Regions from separate parts of the Enterocloster sp. genome, predicted to be linked through region 2. Evidence: riboswitches for the same ligand, from Rfam matches in the RefSeq annotation. Region 2 holds a riboswitch; each other region holds the start of a gene.
What was found. A riboswitch is a leader RNA that binds a small molecule or an ion and turns the genes downstream of it on or off. The one in region 2 is predicted to bind thiamine pyrophosphate.
Positions count from the first base shown of each region.

Region 1: linked by a shared signal. The riboswitch ahead of thiC (phosphomethylpyrimidine synthase ThiC) and the one ahead of thiD (bifunctional hydroxymethylpyrimidine kinase/phosphomethylpyrimidine kinase) in region 2 are both predicted to bind thiamine pyrophosphate.
Region 3: linked by a shared signal. The riboswitch ahead of ACZM6M_RS08050 (ABC transporter permease) and the one ahead of thiD (bifunctional hydroxymethylpyrimidine kinase/phosphomethylpyrimidine kinase) in region 2 are both predicted to bind thiamine pyrophosphate.

Region 1 covers NZ_DBMACH010000006.1:137,528-143,135, forward strand. The annotation lists gene ACZM6M_RS08430 (gamma-glutamyl-gamma-aminobutyrate hydrolase family protein) at 1-628, shown strand, start outside; gene ACZM6M_RS08435 (hypothetical protein) at 630-1,430, opposite strand; gene ACZM6M_RS08440 (RNA polymerase sigma factor) at 1,427-1,993, opposite strand; gene thiE (thiamine phosphate synthase) at 2,195-2,851, opposite strand; gene thiC (phosphomethylpyrimidine synthase ThiC) at 2,879-4,186, opposite strand; TPP riboswitch at 4,368-4,477, opposite strand; gene ACZM6M_RS08455 (ATP-binding protein) at 4,539-5,237, opposite strand; gene ACZM6M_RS08460 (zinc ribbon domain-containing protein) at 5,431-5,608, opposite strand, start outside.
Region 2 covers NZ_DBMACH010000001.1:263,778-269,385, forward strand. The annotation lists gene feoB (ferrous iron transport protein B) at 1-229, shown strand, start outside; gene ACZM6M_RS01355 (transcriptional repressor) at 551-988, shown strand; gene ACZM6M_RS01360 (heavy-metal-associated domain-containing protein) at 1,109-1,330, shown strand; gene ACZM6M_RS01365 (DUF6110 family protein) at 1,550-1,846, shown strand; gene ACZM6M_RS01370 (heavy metal translocating P-type ATPase) at 1,847-3,934, shown strand; TPP riboswitch at 4,133-4,243, shown strand; gene thiD (bifunctional hydroxymethylpyrimidine kinase/phosphomethylpyrimidine kinase) at 4,392-5,183, shown strand; gene ACZM6M_RS01380 (peptidylprolyl isomerase) at 5,330-5,608, shown strand, end outside.
Region 3 covers NZ_DBMACH010000006.1:52,373-57,980, reverse strand. The annotation lists gene tig (trigger factor) at 1-89, shown strand, start outside; gene ACZM6M_RS08065 (xanthine phosphoribosyltransferase) at 154-738, shown strand; gene ACZM6M_RS08060 (HAD family hydrolase) at 716-1,522, shown strand; gene ACZM6M_RS08055 (metallophosphoesterase) at 1,557-3,110, shown strand; TPP riboswitch at 3,107-3,210, shown strand; gene ACZM6M_RS08050 (ABC transporter permease) at 3,274-4,032, shown strand; gene ACZM6M_RS08045 (ABC transporter substrate-binding protein) at 4,036-5,055, shown strand; gene ACZM6M_RS08040 (ABC transporter ATP-binding protein) at 5,125-5,608, shown strand, end outside.

The DNA of each region.
Region 1 (5,608 bases), on a different contig from region 2:
AGCCGGCGGTCTGACGATCCTTCTTCCTCTGGAAGGCACCGACGAGGACTGGCGCCAGCTGGCCGCCATGTGTGACGGCTTTCTCTTTTCTGGCGGCCCGGATCTTCATCCCTTTTTATTTGGGGATGAAACACATTCTGCCTGCGGGAATGTATCTCCTGTCAGAGATTCCATGGAAATCCGCCTCCTTAAAGCTGCCATGGAGCTGAAAAAGCCCATTTTAGGTATCTGCCGGGGCATACAGCTTTTAAATGTGGCTCTTGGCGGAACCATTTACCAGGATATCCCAAGCCAGATGGAGCGAACCTTTCCTCTGGCTCATAAGCAGCCCTTTTACTATACCGTGCCGTCTCATCATGTGGATATAAAAAAGGGAAGCCTTTTGTCAAAGGCTTCCGGCGGCCTGGAGCGTATTTCTGTCAACAGCCAGCATCATCAGGCCATTAAGGATGCTGCTCCGGGCCTTATACCTGTAGGCTGGGCTCCGGATGGAGTCATCGAGGCTGTAGAAAAGCCGGATTACCCCTTTTTTCTTGGGGTACAGTGGCATCCGGAATATCTCTGGCCGAATGACCCGGCGGCCATGGGGCTGTTCCGGCTTTTTGTAGAGACCTGCAAAGCTTCATAGATCATTCTGCGTCTATGATCTCTCCTGCCATCTGGTAAAATTCCTCCGGCGTCATTTCCACATCAAAGCCCAGAAGAGTATAAAACTGTCCGTTGTCCTCCCAGGTAAGCGTCTGGGCTGTCTGGTCGATCACCTGGTCTGTACCGTATGAAATAACCAGCTCTCCGGCTGCCTCCTGGGCCTTCTCTTCTGCGCTTGGCTCATAATCCGGGGGAACCATACGGTAATGATCCTGGCTGTACTTTAAGGTAATCCCCTCATGCACGGCGGTCTGATCGGGAGCATCGGATTCATCAAATAAATTGCCGTGTTCGATATTCAGGCTCAGATCCGCCATATTTTCCTTTGAATACATCAGAGACAGATCCTGCTGCTCCTTTACCACATTTCCCTGCTCATCCTCTCCCCTGCTGTAAACAGGAGTACCATATGCAAAGCGGTATCCGTTTGAAAATGCCTCTGGCGCCTTTGTTTTAAGCCCCAGCTGCTCTTCTTTTTCTGCCAGCTGGCTGTATTCCGTGAAATCCTCCGCATGGCTGGAGGAGGATATGGCCGTTTTTACCTGCCCTGCCGCCACTGCGGTCATTGCTCCAACCAAACATACTGCTGCTGCCACAACGACTGTTTTCCTTATATTCCATGTTTTTCTCATTGAACCTTCCTCCTCTATTCTCTGATAAACGCCTCTGCACATCCGTTCTGTCTGCTCTGGCCCGATCGCCAGCGTCTCTGCCTGTTCCTTCAATGCATTCCGGAGAAACGAATCCATTTTTTCATCTTCTCTGCCTGTCAGCTGCTTCATAAAAGTGCCTCCCTCCCCATGGTGCGCTCCTTTGTAAGCGCTGTCTTCAGATTTTTTCTGGCTGTAAACAGCCGGGATTTTACAGTTCCTTCCAAACAGCCCGCCACTGCTGCAATCTCCCGTGTGGACATTCCATTATAATAATACAACACTAAAACAGTACGCTGTTTGACCGGAAGAGCTGCTATAGCTGCAAACAGTTCCTGCCTTCCGGAAGCATTTACTACATCATCCAGCACAGATCCATTTCCGGAGGTATCCTCAGAAAGCACCTCCTCTACAGGCTGTTCTCTCCTATTCCTTCTTCCCACCCGCCATGCTTCTCTGGTCATGGTTCGATAAAGCCATTTCCCTATATGCTCCGGATCCCGGATTCGCATCCGGTTGATCCAGCAGGCAGTAAATGTCTCCTGAACAATGTCCTCACTGTCTGCCCTGTTTCCTGCGATCAGATACGCTGCCCGCAGAAGGCCCGGATAAAAATGTCTCATCAACTCGTCAAATGCCTCCCGGTCTCCCGCCGCAACCCTGCATGCCAGGCTTTTGGCCCACTGCTCATCCATGGCCGTTCCTCCTTGTTTCTTGTTGAATCATTTTGTTGTCTTTTGGGGTGCACCTGTTATATAGAGGGGAATGAGGTGGTATAGGTTCATTTTTATTTTCAGGGAAAAAATACTTAAAAGCCATATCCAGTCACTTTATGATCAAGATATAAAGAAAGCACCCACTCCAAAGTGGATGCTCCAAAGGTTATATATTCGTCCTTATGGGCAATGCCTCCCCCACTCCCCAACCATCTCTCTCATCTGTCTGACCGTTCCTTCAATATCCTCTGCCCCAAAGATCCCGGACACTACAGCCGCTCCGGCTGCCCCGCTGCCTTTAAGCTTTCCAATATTTTCCAGGCAGATCCCCCCGATTGCCACAACCGGGATGGAAACGGACCTGCAGATCTCTCCCAACCGCTCCATAGTCATAGGAAGGGCGTCGGCTTTGGTGGAGGTGCCGAATACGGCTCCACTTCCCAAATAATCTGCTCCCTGCTCCTGAGCTTTCAGGGCCTGCTCCACTGTTTTCGCTGTAACGCCCAGAATCTTATCCGGCCCAAGGAGCGCTCTGGCCTGTGCGGCATCCATGTCATTCTGTCCCACATGGACGCCGTCAGCACCGCACAGAAGAGCCAGCTTTATATTATCATCAATGATCAGAGGGACCTTGTACCGCTCCGTGAGAGCCCGCAGGCTTCGAGCCTCCTCCAGATAATCCTGCACCGTATCATTCGTCAGGCCCTTTTCCCTCATCTGCACCATGGTAGCTCCGCCCTTTAACGCAGCCTCTACCTGCTCGCACAAGCTCATTTTCCCGGTCCAGGCCCGGTCTGTCACTGCGTAAACCATAAGCTGCCTTCTGTCAAATTTCATATCTGATTTCCCTCATTCTCTCTTAAATCACTCATCAAAAATGCTTACAATTTCTCCGTCTAAAATCCGGTTCATATTTTTCACTGCACAGAAATTGCCACACATGGAACAGGTATCCTCTTTTTCCGGCTTTGCAGACGCCCGGTAATTTCTGGCCTTTTCCGGATCAATGGAAAGCTCAAAGGTCTTTTCCCAGTCCAGCTTCTTTCTGGCAAGACTCATCTGGCGATCCCAGTCCGCAGCGCCTTTGATTCCCTTTGCAATATCCGCCGCATGGGCTGCGATTCTGGAAGCGATGATTCCCTCCTTTACATCATTCAGATCCGGAAGCCGCAGGTGCTCCGCCGGCGTCACATAGCACAAAAAGGAAGCTCCGCTTGAGGCTGCAATCGCCCCGCCGATGGCCGCAGTAATATGGTCATATCCGGGAGCCACATCCGTTACCAGAGGACCCAGCACATAGAAGGGAGCGCCCTTGCAGATGGTCTGCTGGATCTTCATATTGGCCTCAATCTGGTTTAAGGGCATATGGCCCGGCCCCTCAACGATTACCTGTACATCCTTTTCCCAGGCCCGGCGGGTCAGTTCTCCAAGCGTTACCAGTTCTTCAATCTGTGAAATGTCTGTGGCATCGTCAATGCATCCCGGGCGGCAGGCATCTCCCAGGCTGATGGTTACATCATGCTCCCGACAGATTTCCAGAATCCGGTCATAATGCTCATAAAACGGATTTTCCTTTCCCGTCATCTCCATCCAGGCAAAAATAATGGAACCGCCCCTGGATACAATATTCATCAGGCGCTTATTTTCCTTAAAGCGCTGTGCGGTCCTGCGGTTGATTCCTACATGGATGGTCATAAAATCCACTCCGTCCTCAGCGTGCATTTCCACAATCTTCAGCCATTCCTCTGTGGTAATATCCTTTAATGGCTTATGATAATAAACCACTGCGTCATAAATCGGCACTGTTCCTATGATCGCCGGGCACTCTGCTGTAAGCTTTCTCCTGAACTTCTGCGTATCGCCCCAGGAGCTTAAATCCATAATAGATTCAGCGCCCATTCCAACTGCATAGTTTACCTTTTCAAGCTCCATATCCAGATCCTTGCAGTCTCTGGAGGTTCCCAAGTTCACATTGATCTTAGTCCTTAGCATAGAACCGATTCCATTAGGATCCAGACAGCGATGATTCTTATTGGCAGGAATTGCCGCCTTTCCCTCTGCTACCAGAGCCATGAGCTCATTTACCTCAAAATGCTCCTTCTCTGCCACCTTTCTCAGTTCCTCTGTCACAATGCCCTTTCTGGCGGCATCCATCTGTGTGGTGTATTCCATCTTTCTTCCTCCTTGTATTCTGTGCCTGAAGCACGTTTTCGCTTCCCAAAGAGGCTGCCGGACGGGTCTGTATGCCAAAATCTAAAAAACCTGCTTCCCGCAATTTCTCCGGATCCCTGCAATACAAAAGGCCCGCCCCATAAGGAACGGACCGTGTATACACTCCCATGAACCAATGTTCACATCCAGCCGAAATATTTCCCTACGTTGGCATTACCCAAATCAGGTACGATAGGTCGAAGTTCGATTACTCCCTCTCAGCCTGCTCCACAAGCTCCCTGTTGTATCTCAGCATATCACTGGAAGACGGGATATGTCAAGCGATTTCCATTTCTTTTAAAACTCCCCCTGCTTATTCCAATATTCTCCCATCTGTGGAAATGGTTACTACCCGCCAGGGAATAAATCTGCCGCTTATCTGCAAAGCCTTTTTTACAGCCTGCTCAATTCCTCCGCAGCAAGGCACCTCCATACGGACAACCGTCACGCTTTTAATGTTATTATTTGCCAAAATCTCCGTCAGCTTTTCGCTGTAATCCCCCGCATCCAGCTTGGGACAGCCGATCAGCGTAACATGGTTTCGGATAAACTCATTATGAAAATTTCCATAAGCATAAGCCGTACAGTCCGCTGCCACCAGAAGGTTCGCATTCTCAAAATAAGGAGCATTCACCGGAGCCAGCTTAATCTGTACCGGCCACTGTGACAGCTGGCTGTGAACCGAAACAACTGGCTCACTGCATGCATTACGTTCCCTCTGAATACTCTTTGACTGCATTCCCGGACAGCCACAGGGAAGCGGCTCAAAGGATGTCTTTTTCTTAGCCGCCAAAACAGCCGCCTCATCATATGCCGGAGCCTCTCTCTCCTCAAACCCAATGGCATCTGCCGGACACGCAGGCAGGCAGTCTCCCAGTCCGTCACAGTAATCCTCACGGGTCAGCTTCGCCTTGCCGTCTATCATCTCTATCGCACCTTCATGGCAGGCAGCCGCACAGGCTCCGCAGCCATTACACTTCTCTTCGTCAATCTTAATAATCTTTCTAATCATAATCCGCTCTCCTTTTTTAATTCTTCCATATGCCCTCACAGCAAACCTCCCTGTCTGCTAATGATACCGCCATTGTAATACATCTCTAAGAATAATTCCGTTGTTTCTGCAACAAAACACAAGTTTTCTTCCCACAGCACCAAAAAATGCAGAACCCCTGTCACATCCACAGGCATTCTGCATCCTACATTTCTCAGATCCGTCCTCCGCAGACCGGACAGTAATTATAATCCTCATCTGTTTCAAACCCGCATCTCATACACTTTTTATGAGGCTTTTTAGAGCCCTCCTGCCAGGTTTTGGCGTACCGTCCCGCCTGCACCAGACGCAGGTCTGCCTCTGCAATATCAGGGTTTTCCCCTCTCAAAACA
Region 2 (5,608 bases):
TGAAATGCAGGATAAAAGATGGCTGTGGGGAGGAATTGCATTGCAGTTAGCTACCGGTTATACAGTTGCATTTTTCGTATATCAGGTAGGTACGCTGATAACAACAGGAACCCTTGGAAACGGTTTTGTTCCGGGACTGATCGCAGTGGCTGCATTTGCCGGGGCATTGCTTGTGCTGATCCAGAGAAATGAGAAAGCTTTCAGCGCCGAGTATCGTCTCCACGCATAAAAAAGAAAGGATAGCGACGTATGGCAGATTTGTTGGTAACAGGTATCCTGCTGTTGATTATAGGCGCTGCGGCTGTTTATATATGGAAAGCAAAGAAGAGAGGCGTTAAATGTATAGGCTGCCCATCTGCAGGAAAATGTTCGGGAAAAGAAGGACATACAGTGTGCAGCTGCGGATGCCATAGTGCAGAAAAATAGGAAATTTCAGGGAAAGCCCGCACTTTGGAAAAGGTGTGGGCCTTTTATATAAAACACAGGAAATGGAGTGAGGTCTGTGAAAAGCTGCCAGAAAAATGAAAATCCGGATTTTTCCAGGACACAAATGGAAAAAGAAACAATTTTCCGTAAGTTAAGAGCGTGTGGAGGCCGTATTACGGCACAAAGGAAAATTCTTCTGGATATTATTTTGGAAGAAGAATGTGTCTGCTGTAAAGAAATTTATTATAAAGCGATAAAAAAAGACCCTGCGATCGGAATAGCGACAGTCTATAGAATGGTCAGGTCGCTGGAAGATATAGGAGCGATCCGAAGAAACAAAATGTATGAGATCCAGTATGGAAAGGAGAGGATTGAAGAAAATGCATTGGCGGACAAAATACTTGCCAGACACTCTTTTTTTCTAAAAATCCTGGTAGAGGCGGGAGTTGATCAACAGCAGGCAGAAAAAGAGGCCAGTATGCTGGAATATATCTTGTCGGATGAAAGTTTTGATAAACTGAAAGTATATATGGAGAAAGGAACGTGGGAAAATGGTAAATGAGATTATAATTGCTGTACTTTTGATTCTGGTATTTACAGGAATCCGTTCCGGCACAAAGCACTTTAAGGGGCAGGGAGGATGCTGTGGCGGTTCTTCGCAAATCAGGACAAAAAGAAAAAATTGAAAAATATCATAGGTCAGAAGAGGGTACAGATCGAAGGCATGACCTGTGAACATTGCAAAAATCGGGTTGAAAACGCATTGAACCGTTTGGAAGGGGTATCTGCAAAAGTGAATCTGAAGAAAAAAACGGCAGTTGTATCTATGGAAAAAGAGGTAGAAGATATGCAGCTCCAGAAAGCGGTTGAGCAGGCGGGGTATAAGGTAATACAAATACGGTGATATGATTGCGGCACGCCATTTGTTGAGAAAATATTTCATTAAAAGAAAAATACTTTGACTGTATATATATGAGAGAATATAATAACAAACCAGAGAAGAGGTGACAGAATGAAACAGCATAGGTTATGGGCATGGGCAATGATTGTTTGTCTCGTCATGTTATTCTATACCGGAAAAAAACACAAATAAAATCGCACAAGACAGAAATGGAGGATATTTATGGATAGTTTAAAATTAAAGAACCTTGCATTGTTTGCAGGCGGAGTATTATTTGGAACGGCAGGTGTGAAAATCCTTTCCAGTAAGGATGTGAAAAAAGTATATGTGGAAGGAACAGCAGCAGTTCTTCGAGCAAGAGATTGTGTGATGAAGACCGCTGAGACCGTTCAGGAAAATGCAGAAGATATCCTGGCAGAAGCAAAGCAGATCAATGAGAGGCGCGCCGCGGAAGAAGCTGCCTCTGTACAGGAAGATACAGTAGAGGATCATGCTGATCCTGAAATAGAGGAAGCGTAATTGAAATTCACTATAAAGCATGAGATTCCGGGAAGAATCCGTATTCATATGGAACAGAAACAAATGTCTTATAAAGAGGCCGATACATTACTGTATTATTTGGATACGCTGGAATATGTCACGCAGGCAAAGGTTTATAGAAGGACGGCCGATGCCTGCGTTTGCTTTTCAGGAAAACGAGAGCTGTTGATTCAGGCTTTAAGAAAATTCCGATATACGTCTGTAAAAGTTCCGGATGAAGTGTTAACAAATTCTGGAAGACAGTTGAATGATATTTATCAGGAGAAACTGATTGGTAAAGTTCTTTTTCATTATGCCGGTAAAATCTTTCTGCCATATCCGGTCAGAAAAGCAGTGGTTTTATGGAAGGCTGTACATTATTTAAAAGAAGGCTGGAAGAGTCTTGCAAGGCGGAAGCTGGAAGTCGCAGTGTTGGATGCATCAGCTATTGGCATTTCTGTTTTGCGAGGTGATTTTAATACGGCTGCTTCCGTTATGTTCCTGTTGGGAGTTGGAGAGACCTTGGAGGAGTGGACACATAAGAAATCGGTAGGAGATCTGGCACGCAGTATGTCTTTGAATGTGTCGAAGGTTTGGCTGAAAAGTGAAGAACAGGAAGTACTTGTTGATTCCAGAAAAATCAAAGAAGGGGATAATATCGTAGTTCACATGGGGAATGTTATTCCTTTTGACGGGGTGGTATGCGAAGGCGAAGGAATGGTAAATCAGTCTTCTCTGACCGGTGAACCGCTCCCGGTTTTGAAAAAGGCAGGAGGATATGTATATGCCGGAAGCGTTCTGGAAGAAGGGGAACTTACTTTTACTGTAAAAAAAGCCGGGGGTTCTTCTCGGTATGAGAAGATTGTTGAGATGATCGAGGAGTCTGAAAAGCTGAAATCTTCGTTGGAAGGAAAAGCAGAACGACTTGCAGATCGATTAGTTCCGGTGACCTTCGCAGGAACAGCTCTTACATGGCTCTTTACGCGAAATATCACGAAGGCTTTAGCTGTGCTTATGGTAGATTTTTCCTGTGCGTTAAAACTCACAATGCCGATTGCGGTATTGTCTGCAATTCGTCAGGCAGGCTCTTATGATATTACGGTAAAGGGCGGAAAATTTTTAGAAGCGGTTGCAGAAGCGGAAACGATCGTACTGGACAAAACAGGCACGCTTACAAAAGCTATGCCTACCGTGAAAATGATCGTTCCATTTTGTGAAGCAGGTGAAAATGAACTGCTTCGTATAGCGGCCTGTCTGGAAGAGCATTTTCCGCACTCTATGGCGAAGGCAGTAGTATCTGCGGCAAAAAAAGCAGGACTTGAACATGAGGAAATGCACTCGAAAGTGGAGTATATTGTAGCTCATGGTATTTCTTCCAGTATAGAGGGAAAACGTGTCTTTATAGGCAGTGCACATTTTATTTTCGATGATGAAAAATGTACTGTTCCGAAGGAATATCAGAAACAGTTTGAAAGCCTCCCGGAAGAATACTCTCATTTATATCTGGCGATAGACGGAGTTCTTGCAGCAGTGATCTGTATTGAAGATCCGTTGCGGGAGGAAAGCGCGAGCGTAGTGAGAGCATTGAAAGGGGCAGGATTTCAGAAGGTTGTTATGATGACGGGAGACAATGAGCGTACAGCAGCGTTCATTGCCCGAAAGGCAGGTGTTGATGAGTACTACTCAGAGGTATTGCCGGAAGACAAAGCCATGTTTATTGAGAAGGAAAAAGCCAAAGGAAAGAAGGTACTCATGGTAGGCGACGGGATCAACGATTCTCCGGCACTTTCAGCGGCGGACGCAGGGATTGCAGTCAGCGATGGGTCAGAACTTGCCAGAGAAATTGCAGACATTACGATTCCGGCTGATAATTTATATCAGATTGTGCGATTGAAGTATCTCAGTCAGGCATTGATGAGAAGAATAAACAGGAACTATAAAGAAATAGTGGGTATTAACACATTACTCATTCTTTTAGGAGTGGGAGGAATGATACAGCCTACGACTACTGCAATGTTCCATAATATGTCTACGATAGCAATCAGTTTGCAAAGTATGCAAAATCTTTCGGAAATAGAAGAAGTTTAAACAAATGTGATCCGCTGTCATACCGGCAGTAAAAATGGTTTAACAGAGATTCTGGGAAGCTGTTGCGGATAAAATAGTTTAGGAGGATTTGGAAAACTCTCCGCTGACTGCTGAAATGATGTGATATGAGAGAGGGATAACTGGTTTAAGGCCGGTTATCCCTCTTGCTTTTTAGGACAGAAGGATTATAATAAAAAGTAATATAAAAAGGGGAGCTCGCGCAAGCGGGCTGAGAGTAAGCTGACAGCGCTTAGACCCGTGAACCTGATTTGGATAATGCCAACGTAGGGAAGCTTTTAAAGAGAGAGTGCACCTGCCGGGGTGGGATTATGTCGCTGATGCGACCCGCCGCAGGCGGAGAATCCTGCTTGCGAGATTCGTTTTTATGGCAGCCGAAGTATGTTTTATCGCTGTGAGTCTTGATCGTTCCCTTTTTGTAAACAGAAAGGAGATTCAAATGAAAACGGTATTGACGATAGCAGGCAGCGACAGCAGCGGAGGAGCAGGAATCCAGGCGGATTTAAAGACTATGCTGGCAAATGGAGTATATGGAATGAGCGCCATCACGGCTCTCACAGCACAGAATACAACCGGTGTAAGCGCTATCATGGAGGTGGCGCCGGAATTTCTGGAGAAGCAGCTGGATGCAGTATTTACGGATATACGGCCGGATGCGGTAAAAATCGGCATGGTATCTTCTGCACAGCTGATCAAGGTGATCGCAGAGCGCCTGAGCTTTTATCAGGCGGAACATATTGTAGCAGATCCGGTGATGGTAGCCACCAGCGGAGCTAGACTCATAGGAGAAGATGCGGTGGAGATGCTGAAAGAGCGGCTGCTGCCTCTGGCAGCTTTGGCGACGCCCAATATACCGGAGGCAGAGGTGCTTTCCGGCTGTGAAATCCGGTCTGAAGAGGACATGGAAACAGCGGCCAGGATCATTTCACAGACATATGGCTGCAGTGTGCTCTTAAAGGGAGGGCACCGGATCAATGATGCTAATGATTATTTATACAGAATGGGCCATGGAATCTGGCTTTACGGAAAAAGGATCAACAATCCCAATACCCATGGTACCGGCTGTACCCTGTCCAGCGCCATTGCTTCCAACCTGGCAAAGGGAATGGAACTGGAGGCTGCAGTCGCTCAGGCGAAGCGGTATCTTTCTGCTGCCCTGGAAGCACAGCTTGATCTGGGAAGGGGAAGCGGCCCCATGGATCACGGCTTTGCTGTCAGGGGAGAATATTAAGCACAGTGCTTTAGGCAAATTGTGACTAAACTGTGATATTTTTATAAAGTCCTTTACTTGTGGATATCCGGAATGGTACAATGATCTGGCTGCCTCTTATCAGAAAAAAGGGGCAGATGAACGGACGGGAAAGGAAGGAATACAGGATGAAAAAATGGATGACAGTCTGCCTGGCCGCAGTGACAGCAGCAGTATTTATGGCCGGATGCGGCAGTACACCAGATGCAAAGGAAACAGCAAAGGAGACAGCAGCGGCTTCTTCAGAGGCAGAAACCACAAAGGCAGAAACAGCAGCAGAGTCTGAGAAAGAGACAGCAGCGGAAGACGGAACAGCCCAGGCAGATGAAAAGAGTACAGCAGGTCATAAGGAGAGTCTGGATCTGCAGGCTGCAGCCGGAAAGCACCATATAGAGATCAATGTAAAG
Region 3 (5,608 bases), on a different contig from region 2:
CTTCCAATGCTGTCAATGAAGCAGAAAATCCGGCAAAGGTTTCTGAGCGGGTTCTGGAGAAGACTGAGGCTTCCCCAGAGGCAGAATAAAAAGGAATAAGAGAAGCGTCGGGAGCGTTTCATAGGTTATACCACAGAAAAAGGAGGACTATGCATGCAGATCTTAAAAGACAGGATCCGTAAAGACGGAAAAATCAAGGGCGGTAATGTTCTGAAGGTAGACAGTTTTTTAAATCATCAGATGGATATCAAGCTTTTTGGCGAAATTGGAAAGGAATTTAAGCGCAGATTTGCGGATGCTGAGGTAAATAAGATCCTCACCATCGAGGCATCCGGTATTGGAATTGCATGTATCGTAGCCCAGTATTTTGATGTGCCGGTGGTATTTGCAAAGAAAAACCAGACCAAAAATATCGCAGGAGAGGTTCACACCACCAAGGTAGAATCTTTTACCCATGGCAGGGTGTACGATATCATTGTGGCAAAGGAATTTTTAGGAAAAGGCGATAAGGTTCTTATTATCGATGATTTCCTGGCAAATGGCAAGGCGCTGGAGGGACTGATCGCACTGGTAAGAGATTCCGGAGCCGAGTTGGTAGGAGCTGGTATTGTAATCGAAAAGGGCTTCCAGGTAGGCGGAGATCTGATCCGTTCCGAGGGGATCCGTCTGGAGTCCCTTGCGATCGTAGACAGCATGGACGAGGAAACAAATACCATTGTATTCAGGGATGATGAATAAAATGAAGGCATTATTTTTTGACATAGACGGAACCCTTCTTTCTGAAAAGACGCGGCAGATTCCTGAGAGCGCAAAGGAAGCCCTTAAGGAAGCCAGACGCAGAGGCCATCTTGTATTTATCAATACGGGCCGCGTGTACTGCCACCTGTCTCAGATCCGCTCTGAGGTAGAGGCAGACGGCTTTCTCTGCGGCTGCGGCACCTGTGTGGTAGTTCAGGATCAGATTCTCTACCGCCACGCGATTCCCTATGAACGGGGGCTTCAGATGAAGCGCGATATTGATGCGTGCGGCCTGGACGGCATCCTGGAGGGAACAGAAGGGTGCTATATGCATAAAACGCCTTCCCGCATCCCAAGAGTTGAGGAGCTTAAGAATGCGATCCGGGCAGGCGGCTGTGTCATTCCCCATGACTGGGAGGATGAAGGCTATGTGTTTGACAAGATTTATCTTGGATCCGATGAAAACAGCCGTCCCAAAGAACTTTTTGGACGAATGAAGGACATGGAGATCATTGACCGGGGAAATGGCTTTTATGAATGTGTGCCAAGAGGTCATTCAAAGGCAACCGCTATTGACCAGGTGTTAAAGCACTGCGGCATTTCCCTGGAAGACGCCTATGTGTTCGGAGACAGCAGCAATGACCTGTCCATGTTCCGATATGCTTCCAACTGTGTCCTTATGGGCCATCACAGCCCGGTGCTGGAGCCCTATGCTTCCTTTGTTACAAAGACAGTAGAGGAGGACGGGATTGCGTATGCCATGAAGGAGCTGGGGATTATTTAGCCCCGGTTCGGAAATGGAAAGCAGGATATAACGGATGAAACAGAAAACCTGGATCATAAGTGCCCTGATGTGTGCCATGGTTATCATGGTATGCCTCGGGGTACTGCACCTTTTAAAGGAAATGACAGAAAACAATGCACCCTCAGGGACTGTGGCTGAGGAAAGCACAGACCATACAGAACCGGAAATCGATTTTGCAGAGGAAGAGGAAACGAAAGAGGACATAGCAGAGACGGGTCCGGAGGAAGAGGAAAGCGATGTTCCCGTAGAGAGGGAAGAAGGATACTATGGATGGAAGCAGGAGCTTCCCCAGATTTTTCCTTCTGTTCCGGAGGAGGTTCCCTATGAGCCGCCCAGGCTGATCCTTGCGACCGATCTTCACTATCAGAGCGCCCAGGCAGATGACGGCGGAGCCGCCTTTCAGCTTTTTGTGGAGCGGGGAGACGGCAAGGTGGTGGAATATCTGCCGGAGCTTTTAGAAGCATTTATGGATCAGGTCATAGAGGAACATCCCTCGGCTCTGGTTTTAAGCGGCGATATCACCATGAATGGGGAAAAGATAAACCATGAGGAGCTGGCCAGAGGGCTTATGCGGGTACAGGACGCCGGGATTCCGGTACTTATTGTTCCCGGAAACCATGATATCAACAATCCCCATGCAGCCGTGTATTTTGGTGAGGAAAAGGCAGAGGCAGATCCGGTGACGCCGGAAGAATTTTACAATATTTACCATATGTACGGCTACGACCAGGCTATCAGCCGGGATGATGCTTCTTTGAGCTATGTCTATCAGCTGGATGAGAGAAATCGTCTCCTGATGCTGGATACCTGCCAGTATGAGCCTAAGAATATGGTAGAAGGGCAGCTTAAGGTGGAAACCTTCCAGTGGGCAGATGAACAGCTTAAAAAGGCAAAGAAAGATGGGATAAACGTTCTTCCCATCGGCCACCACAATCTTCTGGCTCAGAGCCGGATGTACACGACCCAGTGTGCCATGAACAACAATGGCGATGTGATCGAGCTGTTCCAGAAGTATGAACTGCCGCTGTACTTAAGCGGCCACCTTCATGTTCAGCGGATCCGCAAGCATAAGGCAGAACCGGGAGCGGCAGATGATTCATACGGAATCATGGAGATTGTCACGGACGCACTCAGCATACCGCCCTGTCAGTATGCGCTTCTGGAATGGAAGCGGGACGGCAGTATGGAATACAGCACAAAGGCAGTGGATGTATCGGCCTGGGCGGCGCGTACCGGAAGCCAGAATCCGGATCTTCTGGATTTTGAGGGTTGGTCGGAGCTCTATATCCAGAAGCTGATCATTGACCAGATCCGGGGTATTGTAAAGAATCTGGGAAATGACGTGGAGCACTCCATGGCAGAGGTGTATGCTTCCGTTTATATTGATTATTATGCCGGACGCCGCATCGATGCAAAGGGTATAAGAAGTTCCAAGGGCTACCGCTGGTGGGAGAGAAATATGCCGGACAGTTATCTGTTAAAGGAGCTGGACGCCATGATCGACGACTCGGACCGCGACAACAATTACATGCTGCTGCCGGAGGTAAATGCCGCGGCAGAGGAATAAGACAACAGGGGAGCCTGTATACAGGCTGAGAGGAAATTGTAATTTCGACCCATAACCTGATTTGGATAATGCCAACGTAGGGAAATACAGAGTATATGAATGCTTTTGGCCTCTGTCCTGCGGGATGGAGGCCTTTTAACATATAAGGAGGATAAGATTGAACATGAAGCAGGTAAGCAGCCGGATGGCTCCGGCAGGTTATATTCTGGTGATTTTACTCCTGTGGGAGCTGGCGGTAAGGCTGTTTCATATCCCTCTCTATATTCTTCCCGCACCTACAGCCATAGCTGCTGCTTTGGGAGAAGAATGGCCGGTTCTGGCTTCCCATGGGGCCGTGACGGTATTGGAGGCACTGGCTGGTATTCTGATCTCTCTGATTTTGGCACTGGCCCTGGGAATCCTTATGGACCGGTTTCCGGCAGTGCAAAGAGGCATATACCCTCTTTTGGTCGTTACTCAGACCGTACCCATGATCGTACTTGCCCCGATTTTGATCATCTACATGGGCTTTGGTCCCGGCCCGAAGATTCTTACCGTGGTTTTGATGTGCTTTTTTCCTGTGGCGGTGAGCTTTTCAGACGGCCTGTCCCGTGTGGATGAGGAATACGTTCACCTGGTACGTTCCTATGGTGCGGGAAAATGGGGAGCGTACCGTCTGGTAAAAATTCCTGCTGCCCTTCCTGCGCTGTTGTCCGGTCTTAAGGTGGCTGCAACTTACAGTATCAGCGGGGCTGTGGTAGGAGAGTGGATTGGTTCCCAGCAGGGACTTGGATATTATCTGCTGCGGGTAAAAAACGGATATATGCTGGACAAGGTTTTTGCCTGTGTGGCTGTGATCATTGGTCTCAGCCTGTGCATGAATGGGGCTGTGCGCCTGCTTGGGCGGATCTGCCTTCCCTATGAAAGAAAGAGGAGGAAATAAGAGATGGGAAACTATGGAATATTTGTGAGAAAGATAGCGGCAGGGATTTTGGCTGCAGCAGTTGCAGCAGGATTGTCCGGCTGTGCAGACACTGCTTCTGAGAAGTCGGCAGAAGGAGAGAACCCCGAGAATGTTACGGTAATTCTGGATTATGTTGCCAATACCAACCACACAGGAATGTATGTGGCTCTGGATCAGGGGTATTACAAAGAGGCCGGAATGGATGTGAGTATCGTGGAGCCTACAGAGGGAGCCACAGCTACGCTGATTGCTGTGGGAAAGGGAGATTTCGGCATCAGCTATCAGGAGGATGTGACCATAGCCCGAACCTCGGCCGATCCTCTTCCGGTTAAAGCGGTTGCAGCTTTGATCCAGCACAATACCTCAGGCTTTGTGACCTATGGGGATAAGGATATCCATTCTCCGAAGGATTTTGAGGGAAAAACCTATGCAGGCTGGGGCGGTCCGGGAGAGGAGGCCGTGTTAAAGGCAGTGATGGCAAAGGACGGAGGGGATTTTTCAAAGCTGGATATGGTGATTTCAGACGGCTCCGGCTTTGAGGCGCTGAAGGATAAGGTTGACGTTATGTGGTTTTTTGAAGGATGGGACAATATAAAATGCCGGCTGAATGATTTTCCTATCAACTATATGGAGCTGCGTCAGCTGGACAAGCGTCTGGATTACTATACCCCTGTTATTATCGCCAGTGAGGATACGCTGAAAAATAAGCCGGAAATGACGAAGAAATTCCTGGAGGCTACTGCAAAGGGATATCGGTATGCAATCGAACATCCAAAGGAAAGCGCAGAGATCCTTCATAAATATGCACCGGATTATTCTCTGGAAATGCTTACCATGTCACAGGAATATCTGGCAGGCAAATACATGGAGGATACAAAACGCTGGGGCGAAATGAAGGATTCTGTATGGGATAATTACACGGATTTTCTGGTGGAATATGGCGTAATTGAAGAGGATATCCCGGCAGATCAGTGTTATACCAATGAATTTCTTCCCCAATAAAAATGCGGCGGATGATAAAACAGGACAGACCATAAAAAGGAGGGGCAGGAGCATTTCCCTGCAGATACAATGAAATTAGAGATTTCCGGTCTTACATTCAGCTATGAAAACAAAAAGATATTTGACGGTCTGGAATTTTCCATCCGGGAAGGAGAGTTTGTAAGCCTTTTAGGGCCCTCCGGCTGCGGCAAATCTACCCTTTTAAAGCTTCTTACCGGGGTGATCGCTCCTGAAAAAGGCCATATCCTGACAGATGGACAGGAAATCCGAGGGATTACGGAGCATTTTGCATATATGCCCCAGAACGACCTTTTATTTCCATGGAAAACCATTTTGGAAAATGTGTGTCTTTACGGCAGGATCCATGGAGGGCAGGAGCAGGTAAAAAAAGAAGCCCTGTCACAGATGGGAGCCTTTGGTCTGGAAGGCTATGAAAATGAATACCCCTCTGCCCTGTCCGGGGGAATGCGCCAGAGAGCTGCATTTTTAAGAACCCTTTTGTGCCGTGCGGATATCCTGCTTCTGGACGAACCATTTGGGGCGCTGGATGTGA